One region of the Enterobacter sp. MG-EB028 genome, then DNA from elsewhere that is predicted to be linked to it. Evidence: predicted binding sites of a transcription regulator. Region 1 holds the regulator's gene; each other region holds the start of a gene.

Region 1 (7,743 bases):
CCGTATTGTTGATAAAGGTGTGGCACACGCCCGTTCCGGCGGGAAAGCCCACGCTGTCACCGGGTTCAAGCTTCCACAAATAGCCATTAATCCAGGCTTCGGGATAGCCCTCAAGCACGTAGATAAACTCTTCTTCGTCACTTTCCGCATGGGGATAGGACGTCCGACGTCCTGGCGGTAAACGCTCATGATGGATGCCTATGCGCCTGAGGCCCAGGCTGCGAGCCAGCGGTGCACCGATGGAAAAAAGCTCGTTACTGTCGGGGTAGGTGGCGTCATCTGGCCCTTCTACCTCGCGCCAGTGCGTAATACAGTCTGGTTTTTTCATGGTTACATTCCCGGTTTGCGATGCGCCAGGTATAGCACAGCCTGGCGGATATCGGTGTTTTTGCCATAACATGATAAAGTGAGGGTTTTACATCCCAGAACATCCGAGGTGCTAAATGGATAAGTCCACAAAAGAGCTGTTAGCGCAGGCCGAAAAGCTGTGCGCGCAACGCAATGTGCGCCTGACCCCGCAGCGCCTTGAAGTCTTGCGCCTGATGAGCCTGCAACAGGGGGCAATCAGCGCCTACGATCTGCTCGACCTGCTCCGTGAAAGCGAGCCGCAGGCTAAACCGCCCACGGTGTATCGCGCGCTGGATTTCCTGCTGGAACAAGGGTTTGTGCATAAGGTCGAATCCACAAACAGCTATGTGCTGTGCCATCTTTTCGATCAGCCAACCCACACATCGGCGATGTTTATTTGCGACCGCTGCGGCGTGGTAAAAGAAGAAGGCGCAGAGGGCGTAGAGGACATTATGCACACGCTGGCGGCAAGGATGGGTTTTGCCCTGCGTCATAACGTGATTGAAGCACACGGGTTGTGTTCAGCATGCGTAGAGGTGGAAGCCTGTCGGCATCAGGATGCGTGTCAGCACGACCACTCAATTCTGGTGAAGAAAAAGCCGCGTTAACGGCAAAAGAAAAGGCGGCCTGAAGCCGCCTGTGTGGGTTATTCAGCGTTACCAACGATAGTCGTTACGGGTTTCCCAGTCTTTGACTTCGTTTTCCGCCTGATCTTTCGCGTAGCCGTAACGTTCCTGAATTTTACCGACAAGCTGATCGCGTTTACCTTCAATGACGGTCATATCGTCATCGGTCAGCTTACCCCACTGTTCTTTCGCTTTACCTTTGAACTGCTTCCAGTTGCCGCCGATTTCGTCTTTATTCATCATCGTGTCCTCTTAGTTAAGCGTCGGGTCGTAACGTCCGTTACGTTCTTTTCTGCTGGACGTGATAATTATTGTAGTTAAGGATTCGGCGGTTGGTTTCATATTCGGAATCTTTAACCGTCACGATATATCGTGGCGGGAGGGAAGCCAGGTATTATTTTGCCAGTGACGGTGCCAGATAAAGGCAAGCGACAGGCCGCGCAGAGAGAGGAAGACCGCAAGCGCCAGCCACAAACCGTGATTACCCAGCCAGGGTAGCGTCAGCAGCGTCAGACCAAACCCCGCCGCCGCGACCGCCATACTGTTGCGCATTTCCGCCCCGCGCGTCGCGCCGATAAACATGCCGTCCAGCAGATAGCACCAGACGCCTACTACCGGCAAAATAACCTGCCAGACGATGTAGCGGTCCGCCAGTTCGCGTAAAGCCGGTAACGAAGTGAGCAATGCAATAATGTCACGGCCAAAACAGGCGTAAATCAGTGCGAATGCCAGCGCGACCAGGCCCGACTGGCGGCAGGCCGCACGCCAGACATCCCGAAGCTGCCCGCTTTCCCGCGCGCCGTACGCCTGCCCGGAATGCGCCTCAACGGCATAGGCGAAGCCGTCCAGCGCGTAGGCGGTGAACGTCAGCAATGTCATCAGGACTGCATTCACCGCAACGATTTCTGGCCCCAGTCGAGCCCCAAAGACCGTCAGAGCGCCGAAACAGATCTGAAGCAGCAGCGAACGCAGCATGATGTCACGGTTGAGCGCCAGCAGCCTGCGGATATTGCCGCGCCATGCTGTTTTGAGCAGCGCAAGGGAGATCCCGCGCATCGCCAGCACGCGCCAGACCATCCACAAGCCAATGAAAAAGGTCCCGTATTCTGCAATCGCCGTCGCCAGTGCCGCCCCGCGTACGTCCATATGCAGGCCTATCACCAGCCAGAGATCGAGCACAATGTTGAGAAGGTTTCCCACGACCAGCAAAATCACTGGCGCACGGGCATATTGCACGCCCAGTAACCAACCCAGCAGAACCAGGTTTGCCAGCGAAGCGGGCGCGCTAAGCCAGCGAATTTCCAGGAAGCGACGCGCCTGCTCCAGTACCGCCTCGCTGCCGCCAACGACCTGGAGTGCAAGGTCGATCAGGGGCGTGCGCAGTAAAACAATCAACATTCCCGCGCCCAGCGCCAGGATCAGCGGCTGCACCAGCGCACGCGCCAGACGTAACGGGTCTTTCGCACCGTACGCCTGTGCCGTGAGCCCGGTAGTACTCATACGTAAAAAGAGCAGCAGCATAAACAGGAAGCTGGTTGCCGTCGCCCCAATCGCCACGCCGCCAAGATAAACAGGGGAATCGAGATGACCAATAACGGCCGTGTCGACCAGACCCAGCAAGGGCACGGTGATATTGGAGAAAATCATCGGCAGGGCAAGACGCCACAATGCCTTATCTGAAGCCGTCAGCAGTGACATGAGAAATACCGGGAATGGAAGACGAAGCAGGCTACAGCGAAAGCGTAGCCTGTCAGGAAGAGATTACAGCCATTCGCCGTTGCGAATCACGCCTACTGCCAGACCTTCAATGGAGAAGCTCTGTTCGCGGAGGTCGACCACAATCGGGGTGAACTCGTTGTTTTCAGGCAACAGCTGGACGGTGTTACCCTGTTTTTTCAGGCGCTTAACGGTCACTTCGTCATCAATGCGCGCCACCACCACCTGGCCGTTCCGCACATCCTGCGTTTTGTGAACGGCCAGCAGGTCGCCATCAAGAATGCCGATGTCTTTCATCGACATCCCGCTAACGCGCAGCAGGAAATCAGCGCTCGGCTTGAACATACCAGGATCGACCTGGTAGTGGCCTTCTATATGCTGTTGTGCCAGCAGCGGTTCACCTGCGGCAACGCGGCCTATCAGAGGAATGCCCGTCTCTTCTTCCACCAGCAGGCGGATACCACGCGACGCGCCTGACACAATCTCAATTACACCCTTACGCGCCAGCGCTTTCAGGTGTTCCTCGGCAGCATTCGGAGAACGGAAGCCCAGACGCTGCGCGATTTCCGCACGCGTGGGTGGCATACCCGTCTGGCCGATATGATCCCGAATGAGATCAAACACCTCTTGCTGCCTGGTCGTTAATGCTTTCATTCCGCCCCCTGGGTGTATATACAGTTATGCTGTGAGTATATACAGTCAAAGGCGATTTTGGAACCAAAAACTGCACAAAAAACCAGGGACTTAATTATTCCTCGAGGCTCATCGGAAATGTGACCAAAGCAGCGTGACCCAGGTAATAGCTGCAGTGATAATTGCCAGCAGCACAGCGGCAGAACCCATATCTTTCGCGCGGCCAGAAAGCTCGTGGAAATCTGAGCCGATCCGGTCAACAACGGCCTCAATAGCGCTATTGAGAATTTCCACTATCATCACCAGAAGTACGGAACCGATGAGAAGCACGCGGGTAATGGCATCTACATCAAGGAAACAGGCGATGATAACCGCGACGATAGCGGCGACACCTTCCTGGCGAAAAGCAGCTTCATTAACCCACGCGGCACGGAAACCTTTCCATGAATAGCCAGCGGCTTTGATGATACGCGTTAACCCAGTGGTATTATTGGCCATTAAAAGAACCTTTTTTAAAAAAGAGCGTCAGTAACAGGAGCAGCAGCGCGTTTCGCTGCCGCCTGAAGTATGACGGGTAACAACAGAAATTTTGCGCGCTTTCTGTTATCCTTGCGCCGCAATTGCATTATTAACCAGAGGCTTTACATCGTTTATGTCCGGCTGGCCACGAATTTACTACAAATTACTTAATTTACCATTAAGCATCCTGGTAAAAAGCAAGTCTATCCCAGCAGAACCCGCGCTGGAACTGGGGCTCGATACGTCGCGCCCTATTATGTACGTTTTGCCTTATAACTCGAAGGCAGATCTGCTGACGCTTCGCGCCCAGTGTCTGGCGCATGATTTACCCGACCCGCTTGAACCGCTGGAAGTTGACGGCACTTTGCTGCCGCGCTACGTGTTCATCCACGGCGGGCCGCGCGTGTTTACCTATTACACGCCGAAAGAAGAGTCCATCAAGCTGTTCCACGACTATCTCGACCTGCACCGCAGCAATCCTGACCTGGATGTGCAGATGGTGCCGGTATCGGTAATGTTTGGTCGCCGCCCGGGCCGTGAAAAAGGTGAAGAGAACCCACCGCTGCGCATGCTTAACGGCATTCAGAAGTTCTTCGCGGTCTCCTGGCTGGGACGCGACAGCTTTGTGCGATTCTCCCCTTCCGTCTCCCTTCGCCGGATGGCGGACGAGCACGGCACTGACAAGATCATCGCGCAAAAACTGGCGCGCGTGGCGCGTATGCACTTCGCCCGTCAGCGCCTGGCGGCTGTAGGGCCACGCCTCCCGGCGCGTCAGGACCTGTTCAACAAGCTGCTGGCCTCTAAAGCGATTGCCCGCGCCGTTGAAGACGAAGCGCGCAGCAAGAAAATTTCGCATGAGAAAGCCCAGCAGAACGCCATTGCGCTGATGGAGGAGATCGCAGCGAACTTCTCTTACGAGATGATTCGCCTGTCCGATCGTATTCTCGGCTTTACCTGGAACCGCCTGTATCAGGGCATCAACGTTCATAACGCCGAACGTGTGCGGCAGCTGGCGCACGATGGCCATGAGATTGTCTATGTCCCCTGCCACCGCAGCCACATGGACTATCTGCTTCTCTCCTACGTGCTCTATCACCAGGGGCTGGTACCGCCGCACATTGCCGCTGGTATTAACCTGAACTTCTGGCCAGCAGGCCCGATTTTCCGCCGTCTGGGTGCGTTCTTTATTCGTCGTACCTTCAAGGGCAACAAGCTCTACTCCACCGTGTTCCGCGAGTATCTCGGCGAGCTGTTCAGCCGCGGCTATTCAGTGGAGTACTTCGTGGAGGGCGGTCGTTCCCGTACCGGTCGCCTGCTCGATCCGAAGACCGGCACGCTCTCGATGACCATTCAGGCGATGCTGCGCGGAGGAACCCGTCCGATCACGCTGGTGCCAATTTACATTGGCTATGAGCACGTGATGGAAGTGGGCACGTACGCCAAAGAGCTGCGTGGTGCGACCAAAGAGAAAGAGAGCCTGCCGCAGATGCTGCGCGGCCTGAGCAAGTTACGCAACCTGGGTCAGGGCTACGTGAACTTTGGCGAGCCGATGCCGCTGATGACGTATCTGAACCATCATGTTCCGGAGTGGCGCGAGTCTATCGATCCTATCGAAGCGGTTCGTCCGGCCTGGCTGACGCCAACGGTGAACGGTATCGCGTCCGAGCTGATGGTGCGCATTAACAACGCCGGTGCGGCCAATGCCATGAACCTGTGCTGTACGGCGCTGCTGGCTTCCCGTCAGCGCTCCCTGACTCGTGAACAGCTCACGGAGCAGCTGGACTGCTACCTGGACATGATGCGCAACGTGCCGTACTCGGTTGATTCGACGGCCCCTTCTGCTACCGCCAGCGAGCTTATCGATCACGCGCTGCAGATGAACAAGTTTGAAGTCGAGAAAGACACGATCGGCGATATCATCATTCTGCCGCGCGAGCAGGCGGTACTGATGACGTACTACCGCAACAACATCGCTCATATGCTGATGCTGCCGTCGCTCATGGCGGCCATTATCACCCAGCATCGCCGCATCTCACGCCAGGAGCTGTTGCGCCACGTTGAGACGCTCTACCCGATGCTGAAAGCGGAGCTGTTCCTGCGCTGGAGCAAGGAACAGCTGGCCGTTGAGCTGGATAAACTGACGGAAGAGCTGCGCCGTCAGGGGCTGATTACCGTTGCAAACGACGAACTGCATATCAATCCGTCACGCTCCCGTACCCTGCAACTGCTGGCGGCCGGTGCGCGTGAAACGCTCCAGCGCTACGCCATTACGTTCTGGCTGCTGAGCGCGAACCCGTCGATCAACCGCGGCACGCTGGAGAAAGAGAGCCGGACACTGGCACAGCGCCTGTCCGTTCTGCACGGCATTAACGCCCCTGAATTCTTCGACAAAGCGGTCTTTAGCTCCCTGGTGCTGACGCTGCGTGACGAAGGCTTCATCAGCGATACGGGCGATGCCGAGCCGGAAGAGACGCTGAAGGTTTACCAGATGCTGGCTGAGCTGATTACCTCGGACGTGCGCCTGACGATTGAGAGCGCCACGCAGGGCGAGTGATGTTAAAAAGCCGGGTAGTGGTTTCACCTGACCCGGCCTGGCGTTCTGCATAATATAAAGGCCCGGTAAGCGCTAACGCTACCGGGCCTTATTTTTGAGCCTTCTTAAATCACCGCATTCAGCTCAGCAGCGTAAAGGCAATCATCCCGACAATCGCACCCGTCGTGCCGAGGATGGTTTCCATCAGCGTCCAGGTTTTCAGGGTTTGCGCTTCGGTCGCGCCGGTAAACTTACCGAACAGCCAGAAGCCCGCGTCGTTAACGTGCGAGACCACAATCGAACCACCCGCGATACAGATAGACAGTGCGGCCATCTGCGCACCCGAGTAGTTGAGCTGTTCAATTACCGGCATCACCAGACCTACGGCGGTTAAGCACGCCACGGTTGCAGAACCCTGAATGATACGCACCGCCGCAGCCAGCACGAAGCAGGTTACCGCAATCGGCAGCCCCATCCCGGTCAGCGCTTCTCCCAGAGCCGGCCCCACACCGGAATCGACCAGCACCTGCTTGAACACGCCGCCCGCACCGATCACCAGCAGGATGATACCCGCAGGCTGCAGCGCGGCACCGCAGATCTCCATCACGCGGTCTTTTGGCATCCCCTGGCGCATCGCCAGGCCGTAAATCGCCACCAGACAGGCCACCAGGATCGCCGTGAACGGGTGACCGATGAACTCAAACCATTCGTAAGCGGTAGAACCGACCGGCACAAAGCGCGCGGCGATGGTTTTCAGGCCCACCAGCACCAGCGGGAGCAGGATCAGCGACAGGCTGAAGCCGAAGGACGGCATTTTGCCCTCGCCCAGGTGCGGCTCGGTGATGTCATCAGGAATGTGTAGCTCAACGTAGCGGCTGATGAAGTTACCCCACAGCGGGCCGGCAATAATCATCCCCGGGATTGCCGCGCACAGGCCAATCAGGATCATCCAGCCAAAGTCAGCGTGCATCTGGGACGCCAACAGCATCGGCGCAGGCCCAGGCAGCAGAAACGCTGCGGCTGCCGCCACGCCCGCAAACAGCGGAATGACCAGCTTGACGAGGTTAGTGCCGGTATGGCGCGCCATAGAAAACGCGACGCTGATGAGCAGCACAACGGCCACTTCAAAGAACAGGGGCAGTGCGCAAATCAGACCGGCCAGGCCAATCGCGTAGTGCGCGCGGCTGTGACCGAACGATTTCAGCATCTTGACGGCAATCTGGTCGACCGCGCCCGTCTCGTGCAGAATCTTGCCAAACATCGCGCCCAGCGCGACCACAATCGCCAGGAAGCCCAGCGTACCGCCCATCCCTTTTTCCATCGTCGCGGCGATCTTGTCGAGCGGCATGCCGGAAAAGAGACCTGCAC
Region 2 (7,743 bases), 1.3 Mb from region 1:
ACGAATTTCGGCCTGAAGAACGTCCAGCTCCGCTTTCGCCTGATCCAGCTCTTCACCCAGTTTGTTCACTTCCAGGCGTAATGGCTCAATATCTTCCCCGCGCGCTTTCGCCTGGCCAATGGATTTCGATCGAGAGTTACGCTCTGCCTGCAGATTTTCAGTTTGTACCTGCAGAACTTTACGACGCTCTTCAAGAGCGCGCAGCTTATCTACATCCAGCTTAAAGCCCCGGCGTGCCAGTTTTTCAGCGACTGCGTCTGGCTCATTACGCAGCAGATTGGGATCGAGCATGCTTATCCTGTGCTTATCGAATTAAAATAGGAAAATGTGACCACAGCCTGCAGCCACAGGGATACTACGCCAACATTACCGCAACGATAGCGCTAACGGTAGCGTTTTATGGGGCTATTTTGATCCTGTCCGGCAAGCCAGGCGAGCTTTTCGCCAATCTTGCCCTCAAGACCTCTGTTTGTGGGGTGATAATAGCGGGTTTGTGCCATTTCCTGCGGGAAATATTCCTCGCCAGCGGCGTAGGCGTTGGGTTCATCATGGGCGTAGCGATACTCCTGCCCGTAACCCATCTCTTTCATCAGTTTGGTTGGCGCATTGCGCAGGTGGACCGGTACATCGTAGTCAGGACGTTCGCGCGCATCCGACATCGCGGCTTTAAATGCGGTATAGACGGCGTTGCTTTTCGGTGCACAGGCCAGATAGACAATCGCCTGGGCAATGGCACGCTCGCCTTCCGCCGGGCCTACGCGGGTAAAGCAGTCCCAGGCCGAGATCGCAACCTGCATGGCGCGCGGGTCGGCATTGCCAACATCTTCTGACGCAATTGCCAGGCAGCGGCGCGCAACATATAGCGGATCGCCACCCGCGGTGATGATACGCGCGTACCAGTACAGCGCTGCATCCGGAGCGCTGCCGCGCACGGACTTATGCAGCGCCGAAATCAGGTCGTAGAAACGGTCGCCTTTATTATCGAAACGCGCGCTGCGCTCCCCGGCAATTTCGGTCAGCAGCTCCTGCTTCAGCACCCGCTTCCCGGCATCATCCACTTCGGCCATATCGGCCATCATTTCCAGCGTGTTTAGCGCCCGACGCGCATCGCCGTTGACCAGCTCCGCAATCGCACGTCGCGTGTCGTCAGGCAGCACGATATCCTGCCCGCCGTAGCCCCGCGCCTTATCCTCCATCGCCTGCGTGAGGACCTTTTCGATATCCTCGGTGGTCAGGGATTTAAGCAAATAAACGCGCGCGCGGGACAGCAGCGCCGAGTTCAGTTCAAACGATGGATTTTCGGTGGTCGCCCCGATGAAGAAGATTGTGCCGTCTTCAATATGCGGCAGGAAGGCATCCTGCTGGCTCTTGTTGAAGCGGTGGACTTCGTCGACAAAGAGAATAGTGCGGCGTCCGGCATTGCGGTTCTGCCGCGCTCGCTCGATCGCCTCGCGGATCTCCTTCACCCCCGACGTCACCGCAGAGATACGCTCAACGTCCGCGTTAGCATACCGGGCGATCACTTCTGCAAGCGTGGTTTTGCCGGTGCCCGGAGGTCCCCAGAGGATCATCGAGTGTAAATGCCCGGCCTCAATGGCGCGCGGCAAGGGTTTCCCCGCAGCCAGCAGATGCTGCTGACCAATATACTGCGCTAAATTTTCTGGCCGCATACGGGCGGCCAGAGGTTGAAACGCGTTATCTGAAAAATCGAGCGACAGATTGCCCACTCATGCCTCTTACTTATTGCGTTGGTCGTCCACCGTTACGCCCTGCGGCGGGGTAAAGGTGAATTTCGATGCGTCAACAGCGCCGTTCTGCTGAGATTTAAGCTGGTAGCTGCTGCGCTGATCGTCTTGCTCAACCGCGCCGAACTGGTTAATGGTACCGTTGGTGCTTACGTTGATGGTGAACTGCTTCAGGTTGCCGTTACTGCCTTTCGGCGTCAGGACAAATTCGTCACCCTTCTGTTTAATATTGTACTGCTGCCAGTCGCTGGCCTGGTTGCGGGCAATCAGCATAAACGGCGTGTTGCTGGTCGCGTCCTTCAGCCAGGTCGCCGTGGCCTGCTCAACGAACGGGTTGAAGAACCACAGGGTTTTACCATCTGACACCAAAATACTTTCATCAGGCTGGGTCATATGCCAGTTAAACAGATTAGGGCGTTTCACCCACAAATCCCCCTGTCCTTCCTGCACCGCGTTGCCGCTGCCGTCTGTCACTTTTTGCGTGAAGCTGGCGTGGAAGCTGCTGACTTTGTCCAGTCGGCTTTTAAGGTCGCTGGCTGCATCAGCCCAGACGCTGCTGGCAACAAAACTGGTGAGTAATGCACAGGCGATGGCGATTTTTTTCATTGTTATTCCTTAAAATACGTCTTCCCGAAATGGGGGTTCCGTCATCTATTCTGGACCTGCCCGCAGGCAGGCGACAGAAGAAAATGCTTAATTTTTGCTGATTTACCCTTCTTTGCAAATGTTGAGGGTTAATCAAACGGCGGCGGAGCCAGCACCTCACGGTTACCGTTGTGCCCCTGCTCGCTCACGATGCCCTGCGCTTCCATCTGCTCGATGATACGTGCCGCGCGGTTATAGCCGATGCGGAACTGACGCTGCACGCCAGAGATGGAGGCTTTACGTTTTTCAGTGACGAAGTTAACCGCCTGATCGAATAACGGATCCAGCTCTTCACCGCCGTCAAAGCCACCGCCGCCACCTTCGCTTTCGCTGTCGGAGGTAATACCGTCAACGTACTGCGGACGTCCGCGCGCTTTCCAGTCCTGCACCACCGCGTGTACTTCCTGGTCGCGAACGAACGCACCGTGTACGCGCACCGGTGAGGTGGAGTTCGGGCCGGAGTACAGCATGTCCCCCATTCCCAGCAGAGACTCAGCGCCGCCCTGGTCGAGAATGGTACGGGAGTCAATTTTGCTCGAAACGGTAAACGCGATACGAGTCGGTATGTTCGCCTTAATCAGGCCGGTGATAACATCCACGGACGGACGCTGGGTCGCCAGCACCAGGTGAATACCTGCCGCACGCGCTTTCTGTGCCAGACGCGCGATCAGCTCTTCCACTTTCTTACCGACGGTCATCATCAGGTCGGCGAATTCATCCACCAGCACGACGATATAAGGCAGTTTCTCCAGCACCGGATGCTGTGCATCCATACTGTCACCCGGTTTCCAGTAAGGATCCGGGATTGGACGGCCCATGCGCGCCGCCTCGGCGATTTTCTCGTTATAGCCGGCCAGGTTACGCACGCCCAGCGCAGACATCAGCTTGTAGCGGCGCTCCATCTCGTTGACGCTCCAGCGCAGGGCGTTGGCGGCGTCTTTCATGTCGGTGACCACTTCCGTCAGCAGATGCGGAATGCCTTCGTAGACCGACAGTTCGAGCATTTTCGGGTCGATCATGATGAAACGCACATCTTCCGGCTGCGCTTTGTAGAGCATGCTGAGGATCATGGCGTTCACACCGACGGACTTACCGGAACCGGTGGTACCCGCTACCAGCAGGTGAGGCATTTTCGCGAGGTCAGCCACCACCGGGTCGCCGGCGATATCTTTACCCAACACTACGGTCAGCGGGGATGGGTTATCGCGGAACTTGGTGTTATCCAGCACTTCGCGCAGGTAAACGGTCTGACGTTTCTTATTCGGCAGCTCAAGGCCAACGTACGGTTTACCCGGAATCACTTCCACCACACGTACCGCAACGGTCGACAGAGAACGCGCCAGATCGCGGGACAGGTTAGAAATGCGCGCGGCTTTGACGCCCGGCGCCAGGTTAAGTTCGAAACGGGTAATAACCGGGCCCGGTGAGTAATTCACCACGTCCGCCTTGATGCGGAAGTCTGCCAGACGGGCTTCCACCAGACGGGCCATCTGCTCCAGAGCAAACGTATCAACCGGCTCGACTTCAGCCGGCGGCGGCGTCAGCAGATCCAGCGACGGCAGCGGCGTGCTCGGACGCTGCAGCGGACGGCTGTCACCGTTACGCATCAGCAGCGGGTGAATCAGGCTCTCCTGAGGCTGTGGCGCTGGCTGCTGGAACTGCGGCGGCTGTTGTTGCGGCTGCTGCGGTTGCGCATACGGCTGCTGAACAGGTTGCTGCGGCTGCGCGTATGTCTGTGCCTGCGGCGCCGGCTGCTGGCGCACAGGCTCTGCTTCAGGCATCACGCTCGGGGTGAACAGAGGCTCGCTCGGACCATCATCCACCAGATCTTTCATTGGTGAGAACTCGAAATCCGATAATGAGAACGGGTTCGCGCCAGCAGGCTGTTCACCGGAGTAACGTTGCTGCTGGGTTGCCGCAAACTGACGCGCTAATTCGGCTTCAGCCGCGTCATCTTCGTCTTCCAGCATCGGTTCATCGTGCTGATAGGCTTCACCGTAGCGCTGATTCTGCTGCGCGGCGAACTGGCGGGCCAGTTCGTCCTGCTGCATTTCATCGGCATCATCTTCATAGTCCGTCTCACGCGCTTTTTCTTCGGCCATCCGCTGGGAAGGCAGCTTGATACCATAGGAGGCAAGCTCACGTCGGGTTGGAACGCGGACGCGGTTAGGGCGAGGCAGTTGGGGACCAATTCCCTCTTTCACCTGCGGACGCGGCGCACCGCCCGTTGCCAGGCTAAATACCGGTGCTGCCGCCGCTGAGGCCGCAGAAGCCTGCTTCACGCTTTCCGCTACGGGGGCAACAGCAGGCGTCGGGTCGACCGGCGGAACCGAAACTGAAGGTGCCTTTGTAACCGGCTCCTGCACCGGTTCAGGCACAGGCTGATACCATGCCGCCAGCTGTTCGCGTTCACGAGCCCGGCGTTCTTCAACTTCTTCAAAATAGTACATTGGCGGACGAGACGGTTTCACCTCTTCCACCACCTCAGGTTCAGGCTGAGGCTCCACATAAGGCTGCGTGGGTTCAACCGGTTCAGGGGCATGCGCCTGATAAGGCTGGGCCGCAGGCTGCTCATAGTGCTGCGGTTCATACTCAGGTTGCGGCGGCTGATAAGGCTGCTGCCACTGCTCCTGCTGCACAGGGACATAGCTCTCTGGTTCAGGCGCGATAACGGGCTCCGGCGTGTGGACACCCGGTGCGGTCTGCCAGGCAACCTGAGGCTGCTGGATAACGGATTCCGGTGGTGGAACCGGCGCGGATGGCATCACGGCTTCGACAGGGGCGGCATACGCCTGTGCTGCGGTCGTTGCTGCTGCGGCTGCGGCAACCGGCGCGGTAACGGTATGCCCGTTAAGCAGCGGATCGTATTCATCGAAATCACCCGGCATCGCACGGTTGCCGGAGAAAAGCACATCATCTGGATCTACTGCGCTACCCGCTGCGCGGTACTCAACCTGCTCATCTTCATCCATACGCTTACCGGAGAAGAGCGCCGCATCGGTTTTGCGTCCAAGCGGGTTAGCAAATTTTTCAGCAACGCGCTGGCGACGCGCCAGGGCACCGCGCAGAATACGAGCACGACGAGATTCACGACGCTGCACCGGAACATCGTCTTCCTCTTCGTACTCATCTTCATATTCTTCTTCATCGACCCACGTGTCGTCGCGGCGGGTACGGTTGCTGGCGAAGGTCAGGATCGTAAGAATAAAGCTGCCGATCTTCTCGGCAATGCTCACCCATGACCAGCCGGTAAACAGCGTCAGCCCTGCCGCCCAGATGCAGAGCAGCGCCAGCGTGCCGCCGCTACTGTGAAGCATCGGCTGTAGCGCAGAGCTCAGCAGGCTGCCAATTACCCCGCCGGAGGCGAAGTACCAGATATCATCGGCGTTAATCGCCGCCAGCCCGCAGGAGGTGAGGATCAGCGCCAGCGCGCCAATCAGGCGCAGGGAAACCGCGAAATAATCGATGTAATCATCGTTCTGACGATGACGCCATGCAAACCAGCATCCGCCAATAATAATGACGGGAATGGTGTAGGCCATTACACCGAAAATGAAAAAGAGCGTGTCCGCAAGCCAGGCTCCGGGTACGCCGCCTAAATTATGGATAGGCTCATGCCACGCGGTTTGCGACCAGCTGGGATCGGAAGGGTTGAAACTGAGTAAGGCTGCCATCAGCCAGACGGCAAAAAGGGCAATAACGATCAGCAAAGCCTCGAGAAGACGACGTCCGCTGCTTAGCTTCGATAGTGTGACTTCTTTGTCTTCAGTGTATTCCTGGCTCAAGAAAGGCTCTCCAGGTATCAGGCATATCCTGCCTGTTTGCTAAAACGGACAACAGCGCCGGGGCTCCCCGGCACTGTTGCTGTATGGATTAACAGGAGTGTAATCAAACTACGCTGATTTTGCACCTGTTCCGTGTTAGCGCGTCTTAATAACCAGACGATTGCTCTGTTTGACCTCTTCCATTACCACATAGGTACGGGTGTCGTTCACGCCTGGCAGACGCAGCAGGGTTTCCCCCAGCAGCTTACGATAGGCGGACATATCAGGCACACGGGTTTTCAACAGGTAGTCGAAATCACCGGACACCAGATGACATTCTTGAATTTCTTCAAGTTTTTGTACAGCGGCGTTAAATTGCTCAAACACATCCGGCGCACCACGATTCAGAGTAATCTCAACAAATACCAGAAGTGAGGCATCCAGATAATGCGGGTTCAGCAGAGCCGTATAGCCCTGAATAAAACCCTGTCTTTCCAGTCGGCGCACACGCTCAAGGCACGGCGTCGGGGAAAGTCCCACACGTTTTGAAAGCTCGACGTTGGAAATACGCCCATCCTTTTGCAATTCATTAAGAATGTTACGATCGATACGGTCGAGATCTTTGCCAGGGCGCTTCTTGCTATCTACCATTATTATTGTCTCTCTGTATTCCTTCCCTACTCCTGCCTGGACCCTGTGCACATCACTGTTCAGAGCCTGTACCCGTTAGTCATCACATCGCCTGGTTATGTATTAGACGCGATGCGGATTCGGGTTCTGTTGGTAAGAAGACCGCTGCCCGAAGGCTGTCACCGACATCACGTATGGCGTCTGTCCACGCCATGCGTAGATTTCACTGACACGGTAAAAATGGCATTTACGTGCATGCCTATGCGGCATACGGTTAACGCGGTTTTTTTTCTTCCTTGAATGTTTTCGCAAATGCGCAGGGGATTGTCAAAGCAAAACATCGTTTTTTAGTACAAGATGCCGGATATTCATTACGGGGGGGTATTAATCCTCATTTTACTGCCTTATAAACGAGCGGTTTTAAGTAGAAAACGTGATGTAACGGCGCAAGATTCATCGGGCGCAGCTATTGCATATATCGAAAGCAAAATCCCAGCGCTCTTTTTTTACGGCAACAAATTCCCTACAATCCAGCCCATTGCCTGCCAACAACAATGGGGATCTCATGGGCACGACCAAACACAGTAAGTTGCTAATCCTTGGTTCTGGACCTGCGGGATATACCGCGGCGGTCTATGCTGCACGCGCAAACCTGCAGCCGGTACTGATCACTGGCATGGAAAAAGGCGGTCAGTTGACCACCACCACGGAAGTGGAAAACTGGCCGGGCGACCCGAACGACCTGACCGGGCCGCTGCTGATGGAACGCATGCACGAGCATGCTGCTAAGTTCGAAACCGAAATCCTGTTCGACCACATCAACAAGGTTGACCTGCAGAACCGTCCGTTCCGCCTGACGGGCGACAGCGGCGAATACACCTGCGACGCGCTGATCGTCGCTACCGGGGCCTCTGCCCGCTACCTCGGCCTGCCGTCTGAAGAAGCGTTCAAAGGCCGCG
Region 3 (7,743 bases), 570 kb from region 1:
GAATGCCATGACTGAAAAAATCGGTTTTGCACCTGCTGCGGCCCCACATGCTTCAACCATCGTGTCGACGCCAGAAGCGGCAATTACCGCGGGTGAGACCTCCATTCCCTCGCAGGGGGAGAATATGCCTGCTTATCACGCACGGCCAAAATCGGCAGACGGCCCGCTGCCCATCGTGATTGTGATTCAGGAGATATTTGGTGTTCACGAACACATTCGCGACCTCTGCCGCCGGCTGGCGCTGGAAGGGTATCTGGCCGTTGCGCCAGAGCTCTACTTCCGTCAGGGCGATCCGAACGACTACAGCGATATTCCAACATTGCTCAGCAACCTGGTCAGCAAAGTCCCGGACGCGCAGGTGCTGGCCGATCTCGATCACGTCGCCAGCTGGGCGGCGCGCAACGGCGGCGATCCGCATCGTCTGCTGGTCACCGGTTTCTGCTGGGGCGGACGCATTAGCTGGCTGTATGCCGCGCATAACCCGCAGCTCAAAGCCGCTGTCGCCTGGTACGGCAAACTGGTGGGTGAAAAAACGCTGAATTCACCGAAACATCCCGTCGATATCGCCACCGAGTTAAATGCCCCCGTGTTAGGGCTTTACGGTGGACAGGACACTGGTATTTCGCTGGATTCGGTAGAGACCATGCGCCATGCGCTCCGTGCGGCCAATGCGAAGGCGGAGATCGTGGTGTATCCGGATGCCGGGCATGCGTTTAACGCGGATTATCGTCCGAGCTATCACGCTGAATCGGCTAAAGATGGCTGGCAGCGGATGCTGGCGTGGTTTAGCCAGTACGGCGGTAAGAAGGCGTAATAACAAAAAAGCCCGGTGGCGGCTACGCCTTACCGGGCAATCCAGCACCTACGCCTGACGCAAATTCTGCGCCGCCTTCACCATGTTGGCGAGCGCCGCGCGCGTCTCTGGCCAGCCGCGCGTTTTCAGTCCGCAGTCCGGGTTCACCCACAGGCGCTCTGCAGGGATGCGCTGGGCCGCTTTTTTCAGCAGGGCTTCAATCCACTCCACGCTCGGGACGTTCGGAGAATGAATGTCGTACACGCCCGGCCCGATTTCATTCGGATAGTCGAACTCTTCAAACGACTCCAGCAGCTCCATGTCTGAACGCGAGGTCTCGATGGTGATCACGTCAGCGTCCAGCGCGGCAATCGAATCCATGATGTCGTTAAATTCGCAGTAACACATGTGGGTGTGGATCTGGGTATCGTCCTTAGCCACCGCAGCGTTGATGCGGAACGCTTCCACGCCCCACTGCAGGTAAGCATCCCAGTCGCTGCGGCGCAGCGGTAAACCCTCGCGCAGCGCCGGTTCGTCAATCTGGATGATGCCAATCCCCGCCGCTTCCAGATCCGCCACTTCATCACGCAGCGCCAGCGCAATCTGTTTGGCAATGGTCTCGCGGGTCACGTCTTCACGCGGGAACGACCAGCAGAGAATGGTAACCGGGCCGGTGAGCATGCCTTTCACCGGCTTGTCGGTCAGGGACTGCGCGTACTTCGCCCACTCAACCGTGATCGGTTCCGGACGGCTGACGTCACCGATGACCACCGGCGGCTTCACGCAGCGGGAGCCGTAGCTCTGCACCCAGCCGTTTTGGGTAAAGACGAAGCCGTCCAGGTGTTCACCGAAGTATTCCACCATATCGTTACGCTCGGCTTCGCCGTGCACCAGCACGTCCAGCCCCAGGCGCTCCTGCTCGATAATCGCCTGCTTGATGTGTTCCGCGATGCCGGTGCGGTAGTGGTTCGCATCCAGATTGCCCTTTTTGAAGTCCAGACGCAGGCCGCGGATCTCCGTAGTCTGTGGGAAGGAGCCGATCGTCGTGGTCGGCCACGCGGGAAGGTTGAAGCGGGCGCGCTGGGCTTCGGCACGTACCTCATACGGGCTCTGGCGCTGGCTGTCCTGGGCGGTGATGGCCGCCAGACGTTTTTCCACCGCCGGGTTGTGCACGCGGGACGAGTGACGACGCGCCTGGATCGGAGCGCTCCACTCGGTGATCGCCGCCGTGTCGCCGCTGTTCAGCGCGTCGCGCAGCAGTGTTAGCTCTTCGCATTTTTGCAGGGCGAAGGCAAACCAGCTTTTCACTTCAGGGTCGAGGCGGGTCTCCACGCTGAGATCGATTGGGCTGTGCAGCAGCGAGCAAGAGGATGCAACCCACAGCTCACGTTTGCCGACGATGTCTTTAATCTGTGCGTATTTTTCGGTCAGATCGGCGCGCCAGACGTTACGGCCGTTGACCAGACCGGCGGAGAGCAGCCAGTCTGCGGGCAGGCGCTTGTGCAGTTCCACCACATCGTCCTTACCGTGAACCAGGTCAACGTGAAGGCCCTGAACCGGCAGCGCGGTAATGGTCTTCAGGTTCGGCGTCACGCCTTCGAAATAGGTCGTGAGCAGGAGTTTTACCTGTCCGGCGAGCGCGTCATACGCCGGTTTGAAGGCATCGAGCCAAACCTGGGGAAGCTCCAGCACCAGCGCAGGCTCGTCGATTTGCACCCACTGGATACCGCGCTTGCCCAGCTCAATCAGCACCTGCTTATAGACCGGAAGAATATCGTTCAGCAGGCTGAGGCGGTCAAACTGCTCGCCCTTCACTTTACCCAGCCACAGGTAGGTTACCGGCCCCAGCAATACGGGCTTCACCTGGTGTCCCAGCGCCAGTGCTTCATCCACCTCCTCCAGAAGCTGCGTCCAGGTCAGCTTAAACTGCTGGCCTTTGACGAACTCCGGCACCATATAGTGATAGTTGGTATTAAACCACTTGGTCATTTCCGCCGCTGCCGCTGGCTCACCCGTTGGTGCGCGGCCACGGCCGATGCGAAACAGGGTATCAATATCCACCGATCCATCTTTGTTCTGATGACGAGCCGGTACGTTGCCAAGCAGCAGGCTGGTCGTCAGAACATGGTCGTACCAGGCGAAGTCGCCCACCGGCAGCAGGTCAATGCCCGCCTGTTTTTGCTGATCCCAGTGGCGGGCGCGCAGCTCCCGCCCCACCGCCAGTAGTTCTTCACGGGAGGCGTTGCCCGCCCAGTAGCTTTCTTGCGCTTTTTTCAACTCGCGACGCAGGCCAACGCGAGGGAAACCGAGAGTGTGATTGCGGATTGTCATGGTGTGCCCCTTGTGAAATTCGTTATTTAGACGTCCAGATGTTTACACTTCTATAATTGGCAGGTACTGTATATTCCTCAAGCGCAAAATGTTCATGGCGGAGTGAAGGACTTTCATGATCGAGATTAAACACCTGAAAACGCTACAAGCGTTGCGGAACTGCGGTTCGCTCGCGGCGGCTGCGGCCACGCTGCACCAGACCCAGTCCGCCCTTTCTCACCAGTTCAGCGATCTGGAACAACGCCTCGGATTTCGTCTTTTTGTGCGTAAGAGCCAGCCCCTGCGCTTTACGCCGCAGGGTGAAATTCTTCTTCAGCTGGCGAATCAGGTGCTGCCGCAGATCGCCAGCGCGCTGCAGGCGTGTAACGAGCCGCAGCAGACCAAACTGCGCATCGCCATTGAGTGCCACAGCTGTATTCAGTGGCTGACCCCCGCGCTTGAAAACTTTCGCCAGAAGTGGCCGCAGGTGGAGATGGACTTTAAATCCGGCGTGACGTTCGACCCGCAGCCTTCGCTCCAGCAGGGCGAACTGGATCTGGTGATGACGTCCGACATCCTGCCGCGCAGCGGCCTGCATTATTCACCGATGTTCGATTATGAAGTGCGCCTGGTGCTGGCGCCGGACCATCCGCTGGCGGCCAAAACGCGCATCACGCCGGAAGACCTGGCGACGGAAACGCTGCTAATTTATCCGGTCCAGCGCAGTCGTCTGGATATCTGGCGCCACTTCCTGCAGCCAGCAGGCATTAGCCCGCAGCTGAAAAGCGTGGATAACACCCTGCTGTTGATTCAGATGGTGGCGGCCAGCATGGGGATTGCGGCGCTGCCGCACTGGGTGGTGGAGAGTTTTGAACGCCAGGGTCTGGTGGTCACCAAAACCCTGGGAGAAGGACTGTGGAGCCGGCTGTACGCCGCCGTGCGCGACGGAGAGCAGCGTCAGCCCGTTACGGAAGCGTTTATTCGCTCAGCGCGGAACCACGCGTGCGACCACCTTCCGTTTGTGCGGAGCGCGGAGCGACCCAGCGGCGATGGACCCACAGCGAAGCCAGGATCACCGCTCCCCCAATAAGGAAGCTCGGCCAGTGCGGCTGTTCCTGCCAGATGGCGAGGTTCACCAGCAGCCCCGCTGGCACATGCACGTTGTTCATGATCCCCAGCGTCCCGGCGTCGACCTGCGTAGCGCCGTAGTTCCACATGAAGTACCCCAACCCTGACGCCACCACGCCCAGCCAGACCAGAACGCTCCACTGCACGTTGGTGGTCGGCAGCTTTTGCGGGTTGCCGAGCAGAAACCACGCCGCCACCGCGACAATCGCCGCACCCATATAGAACCACGCAAACGCGTTGTGCTGCGGCATAGGGCGGGTTTCCATCAGGCGTTTGTAGCCTACCATGCCGATAGCAAAGCTGATATTGGCGAGCTGGACGAACATCAGCCCGGTCCAGAAGTGATCGCTTACTTTGTCATAGCGAATTATCGCCGCACCGACCACCGCCAGCGCGGCGCTCAGCAGGTATCCCCAGCGCAGACGGCGTCTGCTGAGCAGGTCGTAAATCAGCGTGATATAGAGCGGCGTCAGCACGGTAAAGAGCAAGAATTCAGAGACGGACAAGTAGACGTAAGCCCGGAAGCTAAACAGATACATGATGCCGAGCTGCATCGCGCCCACCAGCATGTAGAGCAAAATGGTTTTCAGCGATTGCCCGCGCGTGCGCAGGAACGGCAGGAATACCAGCGCCGCCAGCCCCACGCGCATCAGCACCGAGAAGTAGCTGTCGACCGAACCGGCAAGGTATTCGCCAATCAGGCTAAAGGAGAAGGCCCACAGGATAGTGGTGATAATGAGTAGCGCCACAATGCTTGTCTCTCAGAAAGAAGGAGAGGCATTGTAGCGAACTCTTTAGTTGACAACTGAGCAATAAACAACCAAATGAAGATTATTCAAGGAAAAGCTTGCGCAGATACTTCGGTACCGCGTTGTCTGCGTTGGTGCCGATCACTTCCAGCTCCGGGTGCAAATCTTTCAGACGCTGGTGTGCGTTTTCCATAATGCAGCCCTTGCCTGCCATCGAAAGCATCTCGGCGTCGTTCATGCCGTCGCCGAAGGCGATACAGTCCTTCAGCTCAAAGCCCAGTCGTTTCGCGACGGCTTCGAGCGCGTGGCCTTTTGAGACGCCCCCGGCCATTACTTCCAGACAGGTCACGGTGGAGAAGCTCACGTTGACGCGATCGCCCCATCGGGCGTTGATCGCCTGTTCCAGCGGCAGCAGCTCTTCGTGGCTGTCGCAGGTGAAGAACACCTTGCTGATCCCCTCTGGATCCAGCAAACCCGGCTCATAAAGGGAGTAGTTGAATACCGCTTCCCTGAAGAAACGCATTTCATCCGGGCGGTGGCGATTCATGAACCATTCGTCGTCGCGGTAAACGTTAGTGACGATAGCCGGGTTGTTATGCACCACGCCGAACAGATCGGCGGCAATATCGCGATCCAGGTTGTGCGTAAAGATCAGGTTGCCGTCGGTATCATGCACGCGCGCACCGTTGGAGGTGATCATGTACGACTTGATCTCAAGGTTATCGCGGATCTGCCCCACGTCCACGTGGTGGCGGCCGGTGGCAAACACAAAGTTCACACCACGGGCGGTCAGAAGCTTTAAGGTCTCTTTCGCGTAAGGCGACAGGGTGTGGTCGGGGGAAAGCAGTGTGCCATCTAAATCAGATGCAACAACCTGGTACATAGGGATTTCAACCTCTGGTGGAAAACAATAATCAATTATGCCTGTTGAAAAATTCAACAATGGCGTTAAGCGCGACTGAGCGCATAGCGTCCTTTTCAAAAAGGATCTCATGGAACGCGCCGTTGATGACCAGCGGTTTACCCCCTTCGCAGGGGTGCCCCGCCGCAGCGCGCAGTTCACAATAGCGGTCATGCATGCGGTTATCCACCACACGCTCTTCTTCCGCCTGAATCAGAAGCGTCGGCGTGTCATCATCGCCTACGCCCGCCAGCACCTGCTCACCAGCCAGAATACCCTCCCGCACCCAGTGCCAGGTCGGGCCGCCGACGCGCAAGCGCGGTTCATCGGCATAAAAGCGCAGGTTGCGGCGATAGCGCTGCCGACTGTGGGTCAAGACGTTGATGGCGAACGGCAATGCGCGCCAGCGTCCGGTTCCGATGGCATAGCCTTCACGAATGCGCTGATGGCCCTCAGCCCAGTCGAGTAGATGGCGCACCATCCAGTCAGGGAAGCGAATAACGATACCGTACATCGGCGCGGTAAGCGCAATGGCGTCGCACTGGTGCTCATACCGCTGCAAAAACAGCGTCGAAATGGCACCGCCCATGGAGTGGGCAAGGATATACCGCTTGCGCCAGGGGCCGGGCTGCAATTCCTGCTGCCAGAATGCGGCAAAATCGTCGACGTAATCGCTGAAGCGATCCACGTGCCCACGGTGCGTGTCGGGCAGCATACGCCCGGACAGCCCCTGCCCACGGTGGTCGATGATCAGCACATCAAAACCCATATGGACCAGATCGTAGGCCAGTTCGGCATATTTAACGTAGCTTTCGATACGCCCAGGGCAGACCACGATCACCCGGTCATTTTTTTCATTGCGGAAACGAACGAAGCGCACCGGGATGCCCCCGACGCCGGTAAACTCGTCTTCCTCGCGCTGCCGCCAGAAATCGGTCAGCGGCCCCATTGAGAAAGCAGCAAATGCGTTTTCTCGTGTTTCCCAGTCCTTTTTCTGCTGAAACATTGGGTTTCCACTCACGTAATCCAGGGAATATCGTTTTTTTTCGTCACTGGTCACAAAATGACTCAACAATAGCGTATTGTGGCATAAAAATAGACGGTTCGGGAGTTTCAAATGACCTTCGAGTGGTGGTTCGCCTATCTGCTGACATCCATAATCCTCAGCCTTTCACCCGGCTCTGGCGCCATTAACACCATGACCACCTCCATCAACCACGGCTATCGCGGTGCGGCGGCGTCGATTGCCGGTTTGCAGACCGGGCTGGGCATTCATATTGTGCTGGTCGGGATTGGTCTGGGGACCCTGTTCTCCCGCTCCGTGCTGGCCTTTGAAGTGCTGAAATGGGCCGGGGCAGCGTATCTGATTTGGCTCGGTATCCAACAGTGGCGTGCGGCAGGCTCCATTAACCTGAATACGCTCGCTCAGACGCAAAACCGCGGCCATCTGTTTAAGCGCGCGGTGTTCGTTAACCTGACCAACCCGAAGAGCATCGTTTTCCTCGCCGCCCTGTTTCCGCAGTTTATCGTGCCGCATCAGCCCCAGGTGATGCAGTACGTGGTGCTGGGTGCGACCACGATTATTGTCGATATCATCGTGATGATTGGTTACGCGACGCTGGCGCAGCGAATTGCGGCGTGGATTAAAGGGCCTAAGCAGATGAAGGCCCTGAATAAAGTTTTTGGCTCGCTGTTTATGCTGGTTGGCGCGCTGCTCGCGTCAGCGCGTCATGCTTAGCGAGAAATGATGAGATGAATGCCGAAGCCGGCGAACAGCGCGCCGGCGAAGCCGTCGATCCACTTCGCGATACGCTGGTAGCCGCGGCGCATCGCCGGTAAGGCGAACAGGCTGGCCACAATGG
Region 4 (7,743 bases), 670 kb from region 1:
GTACGAAGACCACGCCCATATCCCACGGCTGTTCAATCCAGGTATCCTGCGGGATATCAATTACGTAATCGTCAACCAGCGGACGGCCCGCCGGCTTAGCAAAGATCGTCACGAAGTGCGCTTTTGGATACATTTCGCGGATAGCCACCGCGGTACCGCCGGTGTCCACCAGATCGTCGATAACGATGAAGCCTTCACCGTCGCCTTCAGCGCGTTTCAGCACTTTCAGCTCACGCTGGTTATCATGGTCATAGCTGGAGATGCAGACGGTATCGACATGACGAATACCCAGCTCACGTGCCAGCAGCGCCCCCGGTACCAGACCGCCACGGCTGACGGCAATAATGCCTTTCCACTGTTCGGAAGGCATCAGACGCGCAGCCAGTTTGCGTGCGTGAATCTGCAACATGTCCCAGGTGACGACGTATTTTTCGCTCATGTGAAGTGTCCCAGCCTGTTTTTATACGGCTTAAAAAGTGTTCGAGGGGGAAATAGGTTGCGCGAGATTATAGAGATCTGACGCACTAAAAACCAGTGTTTAGCGCCCTCTGCCTGAGTTTTTACATGCTTTATGCTACCCGCCAGCAGAGAAAGTGGTATTCTCAGTTGCATCTCGCAAGCCTGTCTTGTGGTAACTATTAACCTGCTAACCCTGTGGCCTGCAACCCTGTTTGCAGCGCCTCGACAAGGAGACTTATCGTGTCTGAACTGTCTCAATTATCTCCGCAGCCGCTGTGGGATATTTTTGCCAAAATTTGCTCCATTCCACACCCTTCCTACCATGAAGAACAGCTTGCCGAACATATTATGGGTTGGGCGAAGGAAAAAGGCCTGCACGCTGAGCGCGACCAGGTTGGCAACATTCTGATCCGCAAACCTGCCACCGCAGGCATGGAAAACCGTAAACCGGTTGTGCTGCAGGCGCACCTGGACATGGTGCCGCAGAAAAACAACGACACCGTTCACGACTTCACTAAAGACCCAATCCAGCCGTACATCGACGGCGACTGGGTGAAAGCGCGTGGCACCACGCTGGGCGCGGATAACGGTATCGGTATGGCCTCTGCGCTGGCGGTGCTGGCCGACGACCGCGTTGAGCATGGTCCGCTGGAAGTGCTGCTGACCATGACAGAAGAAGCGGGCATGGACGGCGCGTTCGGTCTGCAGGCGAACTGGCTGCAGGCCGACATCCTGATCAACACCGACTCCGAAGAAGAAGGTGAGATCTACATGGGCTGCGCGGGAGGGATTGATTTCATCTCTACTCTGCCGCTGTCTCGCGAAGCGATTCCTGCAGGCTTCCAGACCTTCAAGCTGACGCTGAAAGGGCTGAAAGGCGGTCACTCGGGCGGTGATATTCACCTGGGATTGGGTAATGCCAACAAGCTGCTGGCGCGCTTCCTGGCGGGCCACGCGGCCGAGCTGGATCTTCGTCTGGTGGACTTCAACGGCGGTACCCTGCGCAACGCAATCCCACGCGAAGCCTTTGCCACCGTGGCGGTGCCAGCGGCAAAAGCGGACGAGCTGAAAAAACTCTCCAGCGTCTACCTGGATATCCTGAAAAACGAACTGTCGGCGAAAGAGAAGAACCTGACCGTGGTGCTGGAATCCGTTTCTACGGATAAAGCCGCGCTGACCGCGCAGTCTCGTGACACTTTCGTTCAGTTGCTGAATGCGACGCCAAACGGCGTTATTCGCAACTCTGACGTGGCGAAAGGCGTGGTGGAAACCTCCCTTAACGTGGGCGTGGTGACCATGAGCGACGACAGCGCGGAAATCATCTGCCTGATCCGCTCCCTGATCGACAGCGGTAAAGAGTACGTGGTGAGCATGCTGGAATCTCTGGGTACGCTGGCGGGCGCGAAAACGTCTGCAAAAGGCAGCTACCCGGGCTGGCAGCCGGATGCAAGTTCTCCGGTAATGGCGCTGGTGCGTGAAACCTATCAGCGTCTGTTCAACAGCACCCCGAACATCCAGGTGATCCACGCGGGTCTGGAGTGTGGTTTGTTCAAGAAACCGTACCCGGATATGGACATGGTTTCCATCGGGCCGACCATCACCGGTCCGCACTCTCCTGATGAGCAGGTTCATATCGAAAGCGTCGGCCATTACTGGACGCTGCTGACAGAACTGCTGAAGGCGATTCCTGCTAAGTAATCCCCTCACCCCAGCCCTCTCCCTCAAGGGAGAGGGTGAACAACCTCGTGCCACGGGGCTATTACAATCCCAAAACCAACTGACGTTCTAACTGCGGGTCCAGTAATGTGACATGCAGTCCCACCAGCCTCACCCCTCGTCCGCCTCGTCGTTCTTCCCACGCCTTTTTCGCCGTTGCGATAAGATCCTCCTTGTTCAGGCGCGGCCAGACGTGCTCCTGCGTTGTCTGTTGAAAGTCGTTAAATTTCAGTTTGATGCCCTGTCGGGCAATCAGTAAATCAGGCTTTACTTTGCTCAGGCGTCGTTCCAGCTCCGGATAGAGCTGTTCCGTAATAATGGTTTCGCATTCCGACCAGTCATGGATGTCTTCGCTCAGCGTGCGTTCAACCCCGACCGATTTACGTAACCGTTCGCTGCTTACGCTGCGCTCATCGATGCCCTGACTGCGCTCCCACAGTACGCGACCAAACTTCCCAAAGCGCTTGAGCAGCATCGCCAGGTCGCTTCGCTGCACATCTTCGCAGGTGCGTAACCCCATACTTTCCAGCTTAGCGGCGGAGACTTTGCCTACGCCGGGGATTTTGCCAAGCGGCAGCGTTTTTAAAAACGCCGGGACCTCTTCAGGGGTGATGACGTACTGGCCGTTGGGTTTATTTAAATCGGAGGCGATTTTGGCGAGAAATTTTACCGGCGCGACGCCTGCCGATGCGGTGAGATTCAGCTCGTTAAAAATGGTCTGTCGGATCTCCTGCGCCATCAGAGTAGCGGAGCCGTGACAGTGCAGGCTATCGGTGACGTCAAGATAGGCTTCGTCCAGCGATAGCGGTTCAATCAGTGAGGTGTAGCGGGAGAAAATTTCCCGAATATGGTTTGAGGCTTCTTTATAGGCGTCAAAGCGACCGGGCAAAAGGGTGAGGTGCGGACACAGTTTCAGCGCCATCGCCGTCGGCATGGCGCTGCGCACGCCAAATTTGCGCGCAGGATAGTTGGCGGTGCTTATCACACCGCGCTGAACGCGGCTGCCGCCAATGGCGATGGGAATATCCCGCAGCGCCGGGTTGTCACGCATCTCCACTGCGGCAAAAAAGCAGTCCATATCAACATGGATTATTTTGCGCATCGGTCATACCACACATGTATTTATATACAGTATAACAAAAGGCAAAAAATGCGTCAGCAATTTTCCTTACTCACAGTTGTCATAAAAACGTGTTACAAACGCTCAAGACAAATCCTTTATTTACATAGAGTTAGCTAATAAATGGAGAGCAATCATTCATGAAGAAAATATTATCGGTTTCGCTACTGTTTCTGGCGAGTGCCGCATCAGCAAATCCAGAAATCGTCGCCCACCGGGGCGGTACCGCGGATGCACCTGAAAACACCCTGCCAGCCATAAAGCTCGCGCTCGAAAACAAAGCAGATATCGTCTGGATAACCGTGCAGTTAAGCCGGGATAACGTACCGGTTCTCTTTCGGCCTGCCGACCTGAAGGCGTTAACCAATTTGCAGGGAAAGGTGTCACAGTATACCGCTGAAGAACTGGCAAAGGCGGATGCCAGCGTGAAGTGGAAAGATAAAGGCCTGCCGGAAAACCTGCTTAATACCCCGATACCGACGCTGAAGTCGGTACTGACCGCCTGGCCAGATACGCGATTTTTCATTGACATCAAATCGCCGGATGCAGATCCAGCGACCATGGGCAACACGCTGCTTAACGTATTGAAAGAGACCAACAGCCTGAACCGCGTTCGCGTCTATTCAACCGAAGATCGCTATATGGAAGCATTGCCTGCCGAAATCCCCCGCTTTGTCACACGCAGCGAGACTCGCACGCGTCTGGCCACGATTTCGTTGAGCCACGAATGTCTGCCTCCTTCACAAAAAATGGCCGATTACTGGTATGGGCTTGAGTTAAACCGAAAAATAGAGGTAGTCGAGAAATTCACCTTAGGCGAAGGTGTCTCTCCTGCAACATTAACGTGGGACAAAGAGGCCGTTGACTGCTTCCGCTCTCAGGGCAATGCCCATTTGATTTTTATCGGCGTGAACTCTGAAGAGGACTACCAGAAGGCGAAAACACTGGGTGCCGAAGGAGTTCTGGTGGACTCGCCAGCTAAAGCCAAAAGCTGGAAATAAATGATAAAGGCCGCTCAAAGCGGCCTTTTTCTAGATGATCCTCTGCTGGTCCCGAGCCATCCGTTTTTTACGCGCATCGCACGGTTCCGGGCAGTCGCACACCTTTTCCATCCCGATGGAAGAGATGCCTCCACAGCTGCCCTGAATACTTTTACGCTTGATGATCCAGCCCAGCGACATCCCGAAGATCACCAGCACAAACACCGCGAAGGTTGCCAGAAAGGTCAACACGATCAGCCTCCGAAATCATCAAGGAGGATGTTCTCATCTTCCACGCCGAGATCTTTTAGCATCTTGATCACCGCGGCGTTCATCATTGGCGGACCACACATATAGAACTCGCAGTCTTCCGGTGCCGGGTGCTGTTTGAGGTAGTTTTCATACAGCACGTTGTGGATGAAGCCCGTATAGCCCGTCCAGTTATCTTCCGGCTGCGGATCGGAAAGCGCCACGTGGAAGGTAAAGTTAGGGTTCTCACGCGCCAGCTGCTCGAACTCATCGTCGTAGAACATTTCGCGCAGGGAACGCGCACCGTACCAGAAGCTGATTTTACGCTTGCTGCTAAGACGTTTGAGCTGGTCGAAGATGTGCGAGCGCATCGGGGCCATACCAGCACCGCCGCCGATAAAGACCATTTCCGCGTCGGTATCTTTGGCAAAGAACTCACCGAACGGGCCGGAGATCGTCACCTTGTCGCCTGGCTTGAGGGACCAGATATATGACGACATGACGCCCGGCGGCGCATCAGGCACATTCGGTGGCGGCGTGGCGATACGCACGTTGAGCATAATAATGCCCTTCTCTTCCGGGTAGTTAGCCATGGAATAGGCGCGAAGCGCTGGCTCTTTTACCTCGGAAACAAAGCGGAAGAGGTTAAATTTATCCCAGTCGGCCCGGTACTCTTCAGGCACGTCGAAGTCGGCATACGCCACGGTGTGCGCCGGACAATCAATCTGGATATAGCCCCCCGCGCGGAACGGGACGCTCTCCCCTTCAGGGACACGCAGCTTAAGCTCTTTAATGAACGTCGCTTTGTTATCGTTCGAGATAACCTCGCACTCCCATTTTTTCACGCCGAATATCTCTTCCGGCAGCTCAATCTTCATGTTCTGGCGCACCGCAACCTGGCATGCCAGGCGGCAACCTTCTTTCGCTTCACGCTTCGTGATATGCGACAGTTCAGTTGGCAGAATATGACCGCCCCCCTCTTTCACCGTCACACGACACTGTCCGCACGAGCCGCCGCCGCCGCAGGCTGATGAGACAAAAATCCCGTTCCCCGAGAGCGTATTAAGCAGTTTATCCCCTGCCGGGGTGCGGATCTGGTTCTGCGGATCGTCATTGATATCAATGATCACATCCCCGGAATTGACCAGCTTTGCGCGCGCCGCCAGAATCAGCCCTGACAGCACCAGTACTATCAGCGTGAACATTACCACGCCAAGAATAATTTCCATCTGTTAGCCCTTATAGCTGCACACCGGAGAAGGACATAAAGCCCAACGCCATCAGGCCGGTGGTGATAAAGGTGATCCCTAAGCCGCGCAGCCCAGCGGGCACGTTGGCATATTTCATTTTTTCACGGATCCCCGCCATGGTGACAATCGCCAGCATCCAGCCGATACCGGAACCGAAGCCGTACACCACCGATTCACTGAAGTTGTAATCGCGCTGCACCATAAACGAGACGCCGCCAAAGATGGCGCAGTTCACCGCGATCAGCGGCAGGAAGATCCCCAGCGCGTTGTACAACGACGGGAAATACTTATCGAGGATCATCTCCAGGATTTGCACCAGCGCCGCAATCACCCCGATAAAGGTGATGAAGTTCAGGAAGCTAAGATCAACCCCCTCCACCAGCGCGCTGTCCCGCAGCACGAAGTTGAACACCAGGTTGTTAATCGGAACCGAAAGCCCCAGCACAACGGTGACCGCCACGCCCAGGCCAAATGCCGTCGAAACCTTTTTAGAAACGGCAAGGAACGTACACATGCCCAGGAAGAAGGCGAGCGCCATGTTTTCAACAAACACCGCGCGCACAAATAAACTCAGGTAATGAGCCATCGTCGGTTACTCCTTTTCCTGCTGTTCAGGCTTCAACGTACGAATCAGCCAGATCAGCAAACCGATAATGAAAAATGCGCTTGGGGCCAGCAGGAACAGGCCGTTCGGCAGATACCAGCCGCCGTTCTGTACCGTATCCAGTACCTGAACGCCAAACAGCTTGCCGCTGCCAATAAGCTCGCGCAGGAAACCGACCGTCAGCAGGATTACGCCGTAACCCAGGCCGTTGCCAATACCGTCCATAAAGCTCGCCAGCGGCGGCATTTTCATGGCGTAGGCTTCAGCGCGCCCCATCACGATGCAGTTGGTGATAATCAGGCCGACAAACACCGAAAGCTGCTTCGACGTTTCGTAGGCGAAAGCGCGCAGCAGCTGATCAACCACGATCACCAGCGAGGCGATGATCGCCATCTGCACGATGATCCTCACGCTGTTGGGGATGTGGTGGCGAATCATCGAGATAAACATGCTGGAGAACGCCGTTACCAGCGTTACCGCCAGCGTCATCACCACCGCCGTTTCCAGTTTGGTGGTCACCGCCAGGGCAGAACAGACGCCCAGCACCTGCAGAGTTATCGGGTTATTGGCTAAAAGTGGGCCAATCAGCACTTTTTTAACTTCTTTCAGTTCACCCGTATCAGCCATTGTTCAGCGCTCCTTCACGTACATTTTTCAGGAAGGGACCAAAGCCCAGTTCACCCATCCAGAAATCAAAACTGTGCTGTACCCCGTTAGAGGTGAGCGTGGCGCCGGAAAGGCCGTCAACGGCGAATTCATCACCGGGACGCGCGCCTCCTTTCACCACCTTCAGCGCAGGCTGGCCGCTGTCGTCGAGGACTTTTTTACCGACAAACTGCGCACGCCAGTTAGGGTTCTCAACTTCCCCCCCCAACCCCGGCGTTTCGCCCTGATCGTAATAGGTGATGCCTTTGACCGTGCGGCCATCGGTATCCAGTGCCACAAAGGCGTACATCATTGACCACAAGCCGTTGCCGTAGATGGGCAAAACCACTTCCTGCACACGCTTTTGCTCGTCACGCACCAGGTAAATCTCCGCGATGTTGCTGCGGCGCTTAATACCTGCCGGATCCTGCGAGGCGTCAAGCGCGGTGCTCATCTGCGGATCTTTCAGCGCCAGCGCCTGGTTGTATTTCGCCGGGTCTTTATCCATCAGCTCGCCGGTTTTTAAATCCACCAACCTTGCGGTAATACGTTCAGCAAACACGGCCGCGACGTCGTCCTTCGTCATGCCTTTCTGCATCAGCCCGGCTACGGCCAGGATGTTGCGCTGTTTATCCAGCGCGCGCTGTTCCTGCTGCAGCGGTTTCAACCCTACGGCAGAACCGGCAACCACGATGGAACAAACCAGACACAGTACCAAAA

The links. Region 1 encodes LexA, which represses DNA repair genes until DNA is damaged. Its sites were predicted from a motif close to TNCTGTATGTACATACAGNA; they were not measured.
Region 2: ACR42C_RS07860 (DNA translocase FtsK 4TM domain-containing protein) is a predicted target of LexA. The motif match lies at 6,253-6,272, and genes of this name have one in related genera.
Region 3: metR (HTH-type transcriptional regulator MetR) is a predicted target of LexA. The motif match lies at 3,189-3,208, and genes of this name have one in related genera.
Region 4: dinB (DNA polymerase IV) is a predicted target of LexA. The motif match lies at 3,290-3,309, and genes of this name have one in related genera.

Annotation. Positions count from the first base shown of each region.
Region 1 covers NZ_CP195079.1:324,720-332,462, reverse strand. Annotated here, with positions in the region: gene ACR42C_RS01470 (cupin domain-containing protein) at 1-328, opposite strand, end outside; gene zur (zinc uptake transcriptional repressor Zur) at 444-956, shown strand; gene ACR42C_RS01460 (CsbD family protein) at 1,005-1,214, opposite strand; gene dinF (MATE family efflux transporter DinF) at 1,335-2,672, opposite strand; gene lexA (transcriptional repressor LexA) at 2,736-3,344, opposite strand; gene ACR42C_RS01445 (diacylglycerol kinase) at 3,453-3,821, opposite strand; gene plsB (glycerol-3-phosphate 1-O-acyltransferase PlsB) at 3,976-6,396, shown strand; gene gntU (gluconate transporter) at 6,515-7,743, opposite strand, start outside.
Region 2 covers NZ_CP195079.1:1,665,310-1,673,052, reverse strand. Annotated here, with positions in the region: gene serS (serine--tRNA ligase) at 1-291, opposite strand, end outside; gene rarA (replication-associated recombination protein RarA) at 384-1,727, opposite strand; gene lolA (outer membrane lipoprotein periplasmic chaperone LolA) at 1,737-2,351, opposite strand; gene ACR42C_RS07860 (DNA translocase FtsK 4TM domain-containing protein) at 2,480-6,175, opposite strand; gene lrp (leucine-responsive transcriptional regulator Lrp) at 6,311-6,805, opposite strand; gene trxB (thioredoxin-disulfide reductase) at 7,350-7,743, shown strand, end outside.
Region 3 covers NZ_CP195079.1:4,628,819-4,636,561, forward strand. Annotated here, with positions in the region: gene ACR42C_RS21925 (dienelactone hydrolase family protein) at 8-814, shown strand; gene metE (5-methyltetrahydropteroyltriglutamate--homocysteine S-methyltransferase) at 863-3,124, opposite strand; gene metR (HTH-type transcriptional regulator MetR) at 3,240-4,193, shown strand; gene ACR42C_RS21940 (carboxylate/amino acid/amine transporter) at 4,081-4,980, opposite strand; gene yigL (sugar/pyridoxal phosphate phosphatase YigL) at 5,063-5,863, opposite strand; gene pldB (lysophospholipase L2) at 5,895-6,887, opposite strand; gene rhtB (homoserine/homoserine lactone efflux protein) at 6,999-7,619, shown strand; gene rhtC (threonine export protein RhtC) at 7,616-7,743, opposite strand, start outside.
Region 4 covers NZ_CP195079.1:996,414-1,004,156, reverse strand. Annotated here, with positions in the region: gene gpt (xanthine phosphoribosyltransferase) at 1-439, opposite strand, end outside; gene pepD (cytosol nonspecific dipeptidase) at 700-2,157, shown strand; gene dinB (DNA polymerase IV) at 2,219-3,277, opposite strand; gene ACR42C_RS04600 (glycerophosphodiester phosphodiesterase family protein) at 3,436-4,296, shown strand; gene nqrM ((Na+)-NQR maturation NqrM) at 4,327-4,476, opposite strand; gene nqrF (NADH:ubiquinone reductase (Na(+)-transporting) subunit F) at 4,530-5,753, opposite strand; gene nqrE (NADH:ubiquinone reductase (Na(+)-transporting) subunit E) at 5,764-6,360, opposite strand; gene ACR42C_RS04580 (NADH:ubiquinone reductase (Na(+)-transporting) subunit D) at 6,367-7,005, opposite strand; gene ACR42C_RS04575 (Na(+)-translocating NADH-quinone reductase subunit C) at 6,998-7,743, opposite strand, start outside.